Regions from separate parts of the Nostoc sp. ChiQUE02 genome, predicted to be linked through region 1. Evidence: riboswitches for the same ligand, from Rfam matches in the RefSeq annotation. Region 1 holds a riboswitch; each other region holds the start of a gene.
The links. A riboswitch is a leader RNA that binds a small molecule or an ion and turns the genes downstream of it on or off. The one in region 1 is predicted to bind cobalamin.
Positions count from the first base shown of each region.

Region 1 (4,066 bases):
CGCGTGAACAGGTACATGAACGAACCATAGAAAAATGGATCTCCCTCGCACAACACCACGACATCTCGACCCGCTGCTAAATGGTCGGCGATTGGTTCAATTTCCTTATCATAAATAGACTTTGCCTTTTCAGGTTCCAAAGCGCGGGGGAGGTGAAATAGCACCTCGATTTGATTGCCAGGAAGATACTGCGCCACGATCGCTCTAGCAATACTTTCTTTATCTGTGGCTGATTGATAGGCTACCACAGGAGCCGCACGTAATAGCCGTAGCGCCTTCAGAGTCAATAGTTCTGGATCGCCTGGGCCGACACCAATTCCATAGAGACGACCTTTGGGTTTCATATTCATTCTTCCTCCGTTGCCAGGGCGTTAACTGCTGCTGCCGCGATCGCACTTCCACCGCGCCGACCGTGTAAGGTTAAAAATGGTACATTTCTGCTATCTGCTGCCAGTGCGGCTTTCGATTCTGCTGCACCGACAAACCCCACTGGAAAGCCCAAGATAATCGCAGGCTTGGGCGCTCCTTCATCGAGCATTTCTAGCAGCCTAAACAGTGCTGTGGGCGCATTACCAATTGCGATTACTGCTCCTTCGAGGTGCGATCGCCATAATTCTAAAGCTGCCGCCGACCTTGTAGTACCCATACGCTGGGAAAGTTCTGGCACTTTTGAATCGTTGAGGGTACAGATAACTTGATTGTTTGCAGACAACCGCCGTCTGGTGACGCCTTCGGCAACCATCCGACAATCGCACAGAATTGGTGCTCCTGCTGCCAGTGCTGCCCTTGCGGATTGCACTGCTGTTGGTGAATATCCCAAGTCAGTGACAATATCCGTCATCCCACAGGCATGAATGAGACGCACAGCAACTTTTGCTACATCTGCTGGCAGCACATTTAGGTTCGCTTCTGACCGGATGATTGCAAAGGAATTACGGTAAATTTCGTTGGCTTCTCGGATGTAGTCGGGCATTCAATTTGAGATTTTAAATTTTGGATTGACGTATAAAAATCAAAAGGCTTAGATTCCTAACTTCTCTAAAAAGTTGGGAATGTTGTAGTTCACGAATGATTTAGGAGTAATGTTAAATAAGTGCTGTAATTGAGTCAGTGCATATCGATTAGCAAATTCCCCAAAGGACTCGTCAGAATTTAGGCGTTGAATTTTATATACATATAGCATCCGCTCTATTAATGCAGGTAGTTCGGCAAAAGTTACATATTGATATAGTTCACGTCCGAATTTCTGCTTGCTATCACCAACATAAACGTGATAACCCTCTACAGTTCCATTGTCAGCCTCAATGCTGACGCCGAGAAGAGTAATATCACTCTTGCTATGCTGGGCACAAGATTTTTCGCAGCCGCTGAAGTGGATATTAACTGGGCAATCCAGAGTAACGCGAGTTTCAAGATACTCCGCTAATGTCAATGCATGACTTTTGGTGTCTGTGGCAGAAGAGGCGCAACCCCTTTTGCCAGAACAGGCAACTAATCCACTCTTGATGTTGGTTGCTGAGGAATCTAATCCTAAGAAAGCAATTTCACTTTGGACATCGCCAACCCATTGCTGAGGAATATCTGTAAGAAGCAAATTTTGCCAAGGGGTTAGCCTGAGAGTTCCACTACCGTATTTTGCTGCTAAATCTGCTAAACCCCGCATCTGTCTACTCTCCAATCGCCCAAGGGGCAAGACAACACCAATGTAAAATAAGCCTTGCTGACGTTGGAGATGGATGCCAATATGCTGATACTTTCCCTCTCCTTGCAAAAGAGTAGAGAATTTCTCCCCCTTCCCTATTAGGGAAGGGAGTTGGGGGGTTAGGTCTTTTCTTGTTTCACTGTACAAAAGAGAAAAAGGTAGACGCTGCTGAACTTCCTGGAGATAATTTTCGCAACCCAAAGTATTTAGCAACTCTCTCAGGCGTAGCTTACGCTTATTCGTAGTATGACTATGAACTAGATAGACATCCGCCAAAGCTGCCAAGACGGGCAAACATTCCTCTGGTAGTAAAAAAATACCCATGTCGCTAGGCGGTTGACCCTTCTCGCCGACACTGAGATAGAGGCGAAAATAAACATTACCGTCAACTAAAACAGCAGCAAAGGCGATATCATTCAAGCGATCGCACACCCGAATTATCCCACCACCATCAAAGCAAACGCTAAATTTTGCCGACAGTCCCGAAAGCGCCGGATGTGCTGCAATACAATCATCCCAACCTTGGACAAAAGGGCGAGTATCGATTAATTCCTGGGGGTCGATACCAGCGGTTGGACTGGTCATAATATTGCGGATTTGGTCTACAACAGTATTATGAGAACCTAATCCCATTTCCTGGAGGTACTTCAGAACCTCAGCATTTATCCCTGTGCGGATTTCACGGACTTGCAGGTTAGCTCGATTAGTCACATCTATATAGCCGCCACCGTGCTGTTCTGCTATATCTGCGATCGCACGGCACTGCTGACTACTAATAATTCCACCTGGTATTCTAATGCGAGATAATATACCATCTGCGGCGGGAGTAGCATAAAACAAGCCAGGACAAGTGGCAAATCCAGAAAGCAAACTTAAACTCCTTCCCCGTGCAACGCAGGGAGTAGACGGTGAGTGTGTCTTGAGCACATCCTGAGAGTTGGCATTCTGACTTGGGCGATCCCATCACAGCTGCGGCACAGTCCCGGAATTTCACCGGAGTTTCCCAACTCTCAGCTTTAGTAATTCAGACTTTGTTTAGGTTATAGATATCAACCAGACATCATCCAGATAATTATCTTACATTAATATAGCCATAAATTTTACCTGAGCTTATCCACTGCCGTGTTAAGTGGCTCATGCGCCAGTGCGATCGCATGGAAATTCCTACTCCCTGAAGACAAACTTTTTGTTAGTCTAGGGTAGCTGAAAACTCAGCTTGTTCCCTAGACAAAACACGAGCAAAGGCGATTTTCTCTGGAATCTTAACAACTTTCTCCTGATGTTTCACAAGCACCAATACTCACCCAGCGGCTAGAACCATCTTCCCAATGTTCTTTCTTCCAAATGGGGGCATTGTGTTTGAGAGTATCAATAGCATATTGGCAAGCTTCAAACGCCTCACTCCGATGAGGACAACCCACTGCTACTAAAACGCTGATTTCCCCAACTCGCAAACGTCCAACGCGATGATAAATCGCTACTCGATTCACATCAGACGTAGATAAACGAATATCAGCAGCAATTTGATAAAATATCCGCAACGCCATCGGTTCGTAAGCTTGATACTCTAAAGCAATCACAGGTTTACCATCGGTTTGATTGCGAACCATACCACTCATCACAACCACAGCACCGTTGGCTGGATCGTCAGACTTGGTGTAGATTTCTTCAAGAGACAATGGTGCAAAGGTAATGGCAAAACTATCTTCGGCTCTTGGTTTAACAGCAGAGGCAAGTGTAGTCGTCATAAATGCATTGATATTATGTGGGCTTTTTCTATTGTCTCTGAAGAAAGCGTTGCTAGTCTATATTTAGTAGCTCTTGTTAATGCTTTTGAGCAAAAAAGGGTTTTTAAAGTTTAACAATTTTGTTGCCCATCAGCAAAGCAATCAAGGGTTAAAATTCTCTTATTATAAGTAGGTTGGCACGATAAAACTAAACTATGTAAAGAAAGATAAAGTAAGCTAAAACCTTCTTATCTCTTGCCTTCTGCGTCTTGCCACTTTCTTTATTTTAACTACAAATTTTGAGGTCAACCTAGTTTGTAAAAGTAATTTTATCTGTTAGCAAAAAATTATAATGACGCAAATATTATAAAATTTACTTAAAATAACGGAAATTTACTGTTATCCGCTTTAAGGCATATTATTATAATTAAAGCGATCAAGTTATCTGCTTGTTCACTTATTTAAATAATCTGATAGTGACTTTATTCAGCTATCAAGTGCATTCAGGAGGCAGAAGGAACCCCCGCGCAAGCAACTGCCTGGGATTGAACAAGAGGCAATGGAACAGGGAGCAAGCAAAAAAGAGAAGAAGCAGGGAGCAAAAGCAGTGGGGAAAAGGGGAAAACTCACCCCCTTG
Region 1 is NZ_JAVRBN020000026.1:38,245-42,310, reverse strand. Features, by position in the region: gene RM347_RS23725 (precorrin-2 C(20)-methyltransferase) at 1-344, opposite strand, end outside; gene RM347_RS23720 (precorrin-8X methylmutase) at 347-973, opposite strand; gene cobG (precorrin-3B synthase) at 1,022-2,629, opposite strand; adenosylcobalamin-variant (AdoCbl-variant) riboswitch at 2,633-2,716, opposite strand; gene RM347_RS23710 (molybdenum cofactor biosynthesis protein MoaE) at 2,965-3,450, opposite strand.

Region 2 (4,066 bases), on a different contig from region 1:
CAGGTGAGCATCCTGATTTTTTTACTGTGCAGCGCCGTGGGAGTTGGCTGGTTATTTGGTGTCAAACTTAATAAAGTGGCAACTGCGGGCGGTGAAAATATATTTGTGGTGTTGCTGATGAGCGTGGCATTTGTGGGAGTTGCGATCGCTTGTTGGACAAGTTTACCTCAAGTGGTGGCGATCGCAGAAGCCCGTGAAGCTGCCGAACACCTGTTTACTGTCGCCCAGGATGGTATTTTAGTCGTAGACGATCAAGGCATTATCCGGCAAGCTAACCCAGCGACTGAATCGTTCTTTGGTGTCAACCCATCTGAGTTGCGGGGAAATTACCTCAACAAATGGCTACCCGCATTAGTCTACTATCCAGACCAGTGGACAAAGCGTAGTGAACAAAACCTCATCGGTAATGGGAAAAACAGAACTCTGGAAGTTTCCATTTCAGACCGACCCCATCAGGATTTTCAGGAATATGTCGTCATTCTCCACGACATTACGCAGCGCAAACAAGCAGAGCAGATATTGCGATACTCAGAAGCACAATTGCGCCAAGAAGCAAAGCAGCTAGCATCTCAATTAGTGCAGAGTGAAAAAATGTCCAGTTTGGGGCAGTTGGTAGCAGGTGTAGCGCACGAAATCAACAACCCAGTAAACTTTATTTATGGCAACATCACCCATGCCAATCAATATATCCAAGATTTACTGAGACTGCTGCAACTATATCAGCAAAACTATCCTCATCCAGTAACGGAAATTCAAAAAGAAACAGAAGCGATCGACTTAAATTTCCTGATTGCAGACTTGCCAAACTTGCTCACTTCGATGACAGTTGGTGCCGAACGAATCACAGAAATTGTCCTATCTCTGCGAAACTTTTCCCGGTTAGATGAAGCAGAAATGAAAGCTGTGAATATCCATGAGGGTATAGATAATACGTTGATGATTCTAGAACATCGCCTCAAACCTAAATCTAACAATCAAACAATTGAGGTGATTAAAGAGTACGGCGATCTACCATTAGTAGAATGTTACGCTGGACAACTGAATCAAGTATTTATGAATCTTCTAGCAAATGCGATCGATGCTTTAGAAGAGTCATTAGTCATTAGTCATTCGTCATTTGCAACCGACAAAGGACAAACTACTAATGACAGAGGACAAATTCGCATTCACACCCAACTAACTAACCAAAAGCAAGTAGTTATTCGGATTGGCGACAATGGTTTGGGTATTCCAGAAGTTATACAAAAACACTTATTTGAACCATTTTTTACGACTAAACCAATTGGTAAAGGTACTGGGTTGGGTTTATCTATTAGTTACCAGATTATCACCCAAAAACATCAGGGAAAATTAGAATGTATTTCTGCTCCTGGGCAGGGGACAGAATTTGTAATTGTAATTCCGCTAAATCAGCAAGCTATCTAATTGTCGACATCATCCTACGTAGTTAAAAATTTAACTAAAGTAGAATGATTAACTTTGCTCGAAAGGGTAAAAAGTCGCTGCTCAAACTTGGTAATGGTGATATAGTTACTCCAATCGGTTCTGATGGGAAGCAGCCATCGGACGCAAGGGGGAAAGTCCGGTGTAAATCCGGCGCTGTCCCGCAACTGTGAACCAAAATTAGGTGAGTCAGGATGCCCGCCGGTTAGAATCAATTCGTTTACATAAATCTGCGAGGTACAGATTATGAAAAGAAAAAAACAGGCGTTAGTCAGTCTAACCCTGATGGGAGTTATCAGTTTTTATCTAGTAGTTGGTTTACCCAAACCTGCCTACGCCATGCACATTATGGAAGGTTTTTTACCCGTGCAGTGGGCAATTTTTTGGTGGATTGTGGCATTACCATTTTTTCTACTCGGATTGCGTAGTCTGACTCGCATTACCCAAGCTAACCCGGAACTGAAACTACTGCTGGGTTTGGCTGGTGCTTTCACTTTCGTGCTGTCAGCGTTAAAAATCCCTTCCGTTACAGGTAGTTGTTCTCATCCTACGGGAACAGGGTTAGGTGCGGTGCTGTTTGGCCCTCTGACTATGTCGGTTTTGGGTAGCTTAGTATTGTTGTTTCAAGCTTTGTTGCTGGCGCATGGCGGCTTGACGACGCTGGGGGCAAATGCTTTTTCGATGGCGATCGCTGGACCATTTATGGCTTACTGGATATATAATCTCACAATAAAGTTGGGTGGTAAACAAAAAATCGCCATATTTTTAGCAGCTGCGATCGCAGATTTACTCACCTATATTATCACTTCTATTCAACTCGCCCTGGCTTTTCCTGCACCTGTTGGCGGGTTTATCGCTTCGTTTACTAAATTCGCCGGAATTTTTGCCATTACTCAAGTTCCCTTAGCAATTAGTGAAGGATTGCTAACTGTGTTGGTGTGGAACTGGCTGCAATCTTATAATCCTCAAGAATTGGAATTGTTGAAATTAATCAAGCAGGGGCGTCAAAGCAATGAGTCAATCTAAAAAAGGGTTGAGTAACTGGTTGTTGGTAGTAGCAGTTATAGCTTTAGCGGTTGCACCGTTAATATTTGTGTGTGGTGGAGAATTTGCTGGTTCCGATGACAAAGCCGAAAAAGCAATTACTGAAATACAACCTGGATATAAACCCTGGTTTAAATCATTTTTTGAACCAGCTAGTGGGGAAATAGAAAGCTTATTATTTGCTTCCCAAGCAGCTTTAGGTGCTGGAGTAGTTGGTTATGCAATTGGGTTGTATAAAGGACGTTCCCAACAACAGAAACGTGAAGAATGAGCCTGCAAATAGACACTTTAGCTTATACTAATCGACTGCGAAGATTGCCACCAGAACATAAACTAATTTTTGCATTTACTACTCTTGCTATTTCCATTGCTGCCCATCCGCTAGTGCAAATTTTAATAGCGCTTTGGATGGGCATTTGGACAGTTATTTATGCAAGAATACCGGCTGGTGTTTATTTCCGCTTGTTAATGTTCACCATAGTTTTTTGTTTGACAAGTTTACCAGCACTGATGGTGAATGGAGTTGCGATGTCTACGACGGGCTACGCCTACGCTGATTTGCCAAGCGTACAATTAGATTCGTGGTATGGACTAACTCTCGGACACTTCTATATTTATATCAGTCATGGAGGCAGTATTCAAGCATTTAGAATTTTAACCAGAGCATTAGCCTCTGTCTCTTGCCTATATTTTCTCATGCTAACTGTTCCTTTCACGGAAATATTACAAACTCTGCGTTCCTTGCGATTTCCAGTGCTTTTAACCGATTTATTATTACTAATGTATCGGTTTATTTTCATCCTGCTGAACACAGCCGATGAATTGTGGACAGCACAAAATTCTCGTGGTGGCTACCGCACTCTTGCTAGTGGGATGAAGAGTTTAGCGCTACTAATCGGGCAACTATTACAGCGAACCTTACAACGATATAGTCAGTTTTCTCTCGGATTGCAAGCACGGGGTTTTGTGAGTGAATTTCGAGTTTGGCATCCCCGCCGCTATCATCCCCAAGCGCGATATATCATCGAAGCAATTTGCGGGTGTCTAGGATTAATAGGATTAGAATTTTGGCAAAATGCAGGAATATTTACTAGAATTTGAGCAGGTAAGTTACACCTATCCAGGCTCACAGGAATCAGCTTTGAATGGTGTAACATTGAAGATTCCATTTGGTAAAAAATGTGCGTTAATTGGTCAAAATGGTTGTGGTAAAACTACACTATTCTTATTAGCTAATGGCTTATATAAACCTAATACCGGTATTGTCCGTTGGCGTGGTGAGCCGTTAATCTATAACCGGAATTATCTTAGTAACTTACGGCAGAAGATTGGACTAGTATTTCAAGATCCAGAACAACAATTAGTAGCTTCTACTGTTGAAGAAGATATATCTTACGGTTTGTGTAATTTGGGTTTGCCAGAACCTGAAATTAAAGACCGAGTAGAGCAAGCATTAGTTGAATTTGGGCTAACTGATTTAGCAGAAAGACCAGTACATCACCTGAGTTTAGGGCAGAAAAAGCGAGTTTCTATAGCTGATGTGATGGTGTTGCAACCGGAACTGTTGGTGTTGGATGAG
Region 2 is NZ_JAVRBN020000027.1:16,419-20,484, reverse strand. Features, by position in the region: gene RM347_RS24055 (ATP-binding protein) at 1-1,425, shown strand, start outside; cobalamin riboswitch at 1,524-1,663, shown strand; gene RM347_RS24050 (energy-coupling factor ABC transporter permease) at 1,690-2,469, shown strand; gene RM347_RS24045 (energy-coupling factor ABC transporter substrate-binding protein) at 2,456-2,758, shown strand; gene cbiQ (cobalt ECF transporter T component CbiQ) at 2,755-3,588, shown strand; gene RM347_RS24035 (energy-coupling factor ABC transporter ATP-binding protein) at 3,563-4,066, shown strand, end outside.
Region 2: linked by a shared signal. The riboswitch ahead of RM347_RS24050 (energy-coupling factor ABC transporter permease) and the one ahead of cobG (precorrin-3B synthase) in region 1 are both predicted to bind cobalamin.

Region 3 (4,066 bases), on a different contig from region 1:
TTTTCTGTCCGTATGCTTCTTCCTTTGCACCCCTGCTGTCTCAACGATTTTCCCTTTTCAAGCGTGCCATTCGCTACTGTACGTTAGCTCCATATTTCTTTTCAAGATAGTGAACTTCAGGATCATCTTCCCGTTGCCCTAAATCAACCCATCCGTGATTGAGATAAAATCTCATTGCCACTCGATTCGTAAGACTGACGTTCAAGCGAGCTGACTGACAACCCAGACGCTTGAAAAAATGGGCTGCGTATTGATCTAACTGCTGACCAAAACCCTGACCTCGATACTCTGGAGTCAGGTAAAACAAATTGACGTAGCCAACGCTTGAATTGTGTTGACAACGCATCATCTCAATTTGCCCAATGATTTGCTCTTGTTTCCAAACGTGTACACAACTGTTCGGGATTTCTGCCATTCGCTGTCTGAGCCACTGCAAATATTCTTTAGATCCGCTTCCATCCCAGGGCGAACGCATCTTATTTACTAATAAAAACTAAGAAAGATTTCAAAATGACATAAATAATTGTAGAAGTTAAGTAAATGATAAACAAAGTAAATCAAATACTTTCGCAATCTGTGAATTAGCTTATCTTCAACTGAACGGCTATTCATTAATACTAAAAATATTCAATTATGGAGTAAACAAAAGCGTATTTACCGAGAGAATAAATAAACCTTTCATCAAAACATTCAATTCAAGTTTTGATATACTGTTTTAAGCTAACGCTAAAACACTTAATAAAGAGTTATTATCCATCGCGGCGAGAAACTGTTTATTTTTGATTCCTCGTTTGACTCGCTTCTATGCAACCTAAAAGATTGACTGCAATTTGCCGTAATACTGCGAAATTCTGTGGAGCATTGTCTTTCCTAATCCGGCAGTCATCTTCTTTTAATGCAACATCCAACACCCAATGTAATGAGTTTTCTATACCCCAATGGCTACGAACAGCATTAGAAAATTCTTCAGCATTCTTGATAAGGCTACTAATGAAATAACGAGTTTCGGCTGTTGTTTTACTATCCGATAAGCGGATGGACTCTACCATCCCAACACTGCTAAACAAACGACTCTGCAACGCTGAGTAGAAAATAAACGCTTAGTAAAGAATGAGACTTGTCCCGATTAATAGCGAATGCAAATATAGACCGCCCATTGATTTTTATGCAAGCAAATCGCAGTTGTGTTATTATCCAGATGAATCTCGGTTCTAGTGGGGAACAGCCACTAGAGGAAACGGGGAAAGTCCGGTGTAAATCCGGCGCTGTCCCGCAGCTGTAAACAAGGCTTGCCTTGTGAGTCAGAATGCCCGCCGAAGTTGACTTGTAAATTTTGTACATCTGCGAGGCACAGATAAGTATTTTTATGAAGGTTTATACAACTAATCAGCTTTACGTTCTCATAGTCCCACATATCAAGACGCTACAGATTACGACTTTCTATGAGAGGGTAAGCGGTTAATTTTCGGTACAAATTGTGTCTTGAGATCCAGCGATCGCTATAATCTACTCCAGACGAGAGTATCGTTTGTAAATAGTCATTGCGACAAAAAGAAGCTGTATTAACTAACAGGTGGAAGTTGTTTAAAACAGGTAGAAAATGGCGTGTATGACGTACATATTCCTGTTTGACCACTGAACAAATACTTTCCCAATCACGTATAGAAATTGCTAAGTTACTAAATGAATACTTCAGTTAATTATCATGTCGAAATTCTATCTTCACCGAACTGGGAAGATTCCTACTGCTATTCACCCCTTTGTCAAACAAACGGGTATCCCTCAAGGCAAATACAAGCCCAGTCTACTGCAAGCGAAAATTACTCAAGATGTTCAAAACATTGCAATATCGATGTATCGGATGATTTATATTGCAATTGCATCCGTCGGGCGGTTACGACATAGCTTGTCTGATTCGGGACGAGCAGCAATAAATAAACCGTTAGATCGACTCAAATAGATGTACAGGATAGTTCAAAAAAATGCCAAGTTTATTATATTCTGTAATTGTTTTTCTGATGCTATTAGTAATTGGAATTGCGGCTTATTTCCTAACTGCCCGCAAGTATCAATCCTCATCCACAGTTGCCAATTCCTACGATCAATGGACACTTGACGGCATCCTAGAGTTTTATTGGGGAGAACACATTCACCTTGGTCACTACGGTTCGCCGCCACGACGAAAGGATTTTTTGGCTGCTAAATCTGACTTTGTACATGAAATGGTTAAATGGGGTGGAATAGAAAAATTACCCCCTGGTGCTACTGTCTTAGATGTTGGCTGTGGGATTGGGGGTAGCAGTCGGATTTTAGCGCGGGATTATGGGTTTGCTGTTACAGGGATTACCATCAGTCCTATTCAGGTGAAACGCGCCCAGGAGTTAACACCCCTTGGGCTAAACGCCCAGTTTGCGGTTGATGATGCAATGGCATTGTCGTTTCCAGATGCCAGTTTTGATGTGGTCTGGTCAATCGAAGCAGGCCCCCACATGCCAGATAAAACCGTTTTTGCCAGAGAATTAATGCGGGTGCTAAAGCCTGGTGGAGTGTTGGTTGTAGCTGACTGGAATCAGAGAGATGACCGCCAAAAGCCGCTAAATTTTTGGGAGAAATCAGTAATGCGGCAACTGCTCGAGCAGTGGTCTCATCCAGCTTTTTCCAGTATTGAAGGCTTTTCTGAGCTTTTGGCGGGGACAGAATTAGTTGATGGGGAGGTAATTACGGCAGACTGGACTCAAGAAACCCTTCCTTCTTGGTTCGATTCGATTTGGCAAGGAGTGGCTCGACCAGAGGGATTGGTGCGTTTTGGACTGTCTGGTTTTGTCAAGTCTGTGCGCGAAGTACCGACGCTTTTACTAATGCGTTTGGCGTTTGGTGCAAGGTTGTGTCGATTTGGAATGTTCCGCGCTGTGCGGGCAAACTCACGCACAGAATTGATGGACAGAAACTTTGCCAACCAAAATCCCTCAAGCTTGATTAGGTAGCGATCGCAGCTATTTATGAATATTTGGATTTTAAATAAGTTTGGGGGGTTAAATCCCCTAGTTCTAGAGGCAGAACACAATTGAAGCCTAGCTAAATCCCCGTCACAAAACGTAATTATGAATTATGAATTATCGAATTAAGGGATTTGTACCAGTTCCAAACAAAGCTATCCGTCCGGTATTACAGGGGGTTGGTAATCGATTTAACTACTTTTATGACCATCTTTGGCAACCCCAGGAACCCCGTCAAACGCGATTAGTATTGATTGGACGAGAGCTTGAGCAGGTTCGCATTGAATCATTGGTGTTGGGGGAGGAAGTCAATGCGACCATCCAATAGTGTTTGGCAAGGAAATTTTGGCTACTGGCAAAACAACTTTATTCATAATAATCTGCTGGTAATCGGTTACACAGGATGGAAGGGATTTCAGTCATTTGGGCGGGGAATTGTTATTTGTGATGTGGATACTAAAGTTACTCACCCTACAAATACAAGTCTTGATACAGTTCCCTTTACTCTCCAATTTCTCCCCTGGGATCTGATTGGGTTTTACTTGCGATCACAATCACTTAACTCATCTATAATCTCATCCATTTTCCCAGCAGTCGCAACATACAATCCCCATCAAGATATTCTTCTGGTGCTAAAGGCAGAACCTCAGATAGAGGTTAATTTTTTACACCAACTAAAAATTACTCCACCCGATTGCTACGAACAAGTTTGCAAGCGATGGTCAGAATTTCAACCAAGCTTAATGCCCTAATACTTACTTTATTCCTCAATGCTCAAACCACAATTAAGCAAGATTCCGAAACCTACTCGCTACCAAAATGCGGCGATAGATTATTACATGGGACTCACAAATTCCAACTATCTCCATTATGGGTATTGGGAGCCACTACTTACTTATGGTGAAGAATTAACTCTAACTCGCCTGCGTGTGGCGCAAGAAAGCTATGCAGCCAAACTTTTCAGTTTTATCCCAGAGGGTACAAAAACTGTGCTTGACGTAGGCTGTGGCATTGGTGGTAATGCGGCATATTTGTGTGATCGCGGTTTTAGTGTTGAGGGATTAGCACCC
Region 3 is NZ_JAVRBN020000042.1:8,873-12,938, reverse strand. Features, by position in the region: gene RM347_RS28855 (GNAT family N-acetyltransferase) at 74-475, opposite strand; partial or broken gene RM347_RS28850 (ISAs1 family transposase) at 716-1,058, opposite strand; cobalamin riboswitch at 1,190-1,332, shown strand; gene RM347_RS28845 (hypothetical protein) at 1,706-1,960, shown strand; gene RM347_RS28840 (methyltransferase domain-containing protein) at 1,983-2,984, shown strand; partial or broken gene RM347_RS28835 (GTP-binding protein) at 3,115-3,324, shown strand; gene RM347_RS28830 (hypothetical protein) at 3,308-3,748, shown strand; gene RM347_RS28825 (class I SAM-dependent methyltransferase) at 3,767-4,066, shown strand, end outside.
Region 3: linked by a shared signal. The riboswitch ahead of RM347_RS28845 (hypothetical protein) and the one ahead of cobG (precorrin-3B synthase) in region 1 are both predicted to bind cobalamin.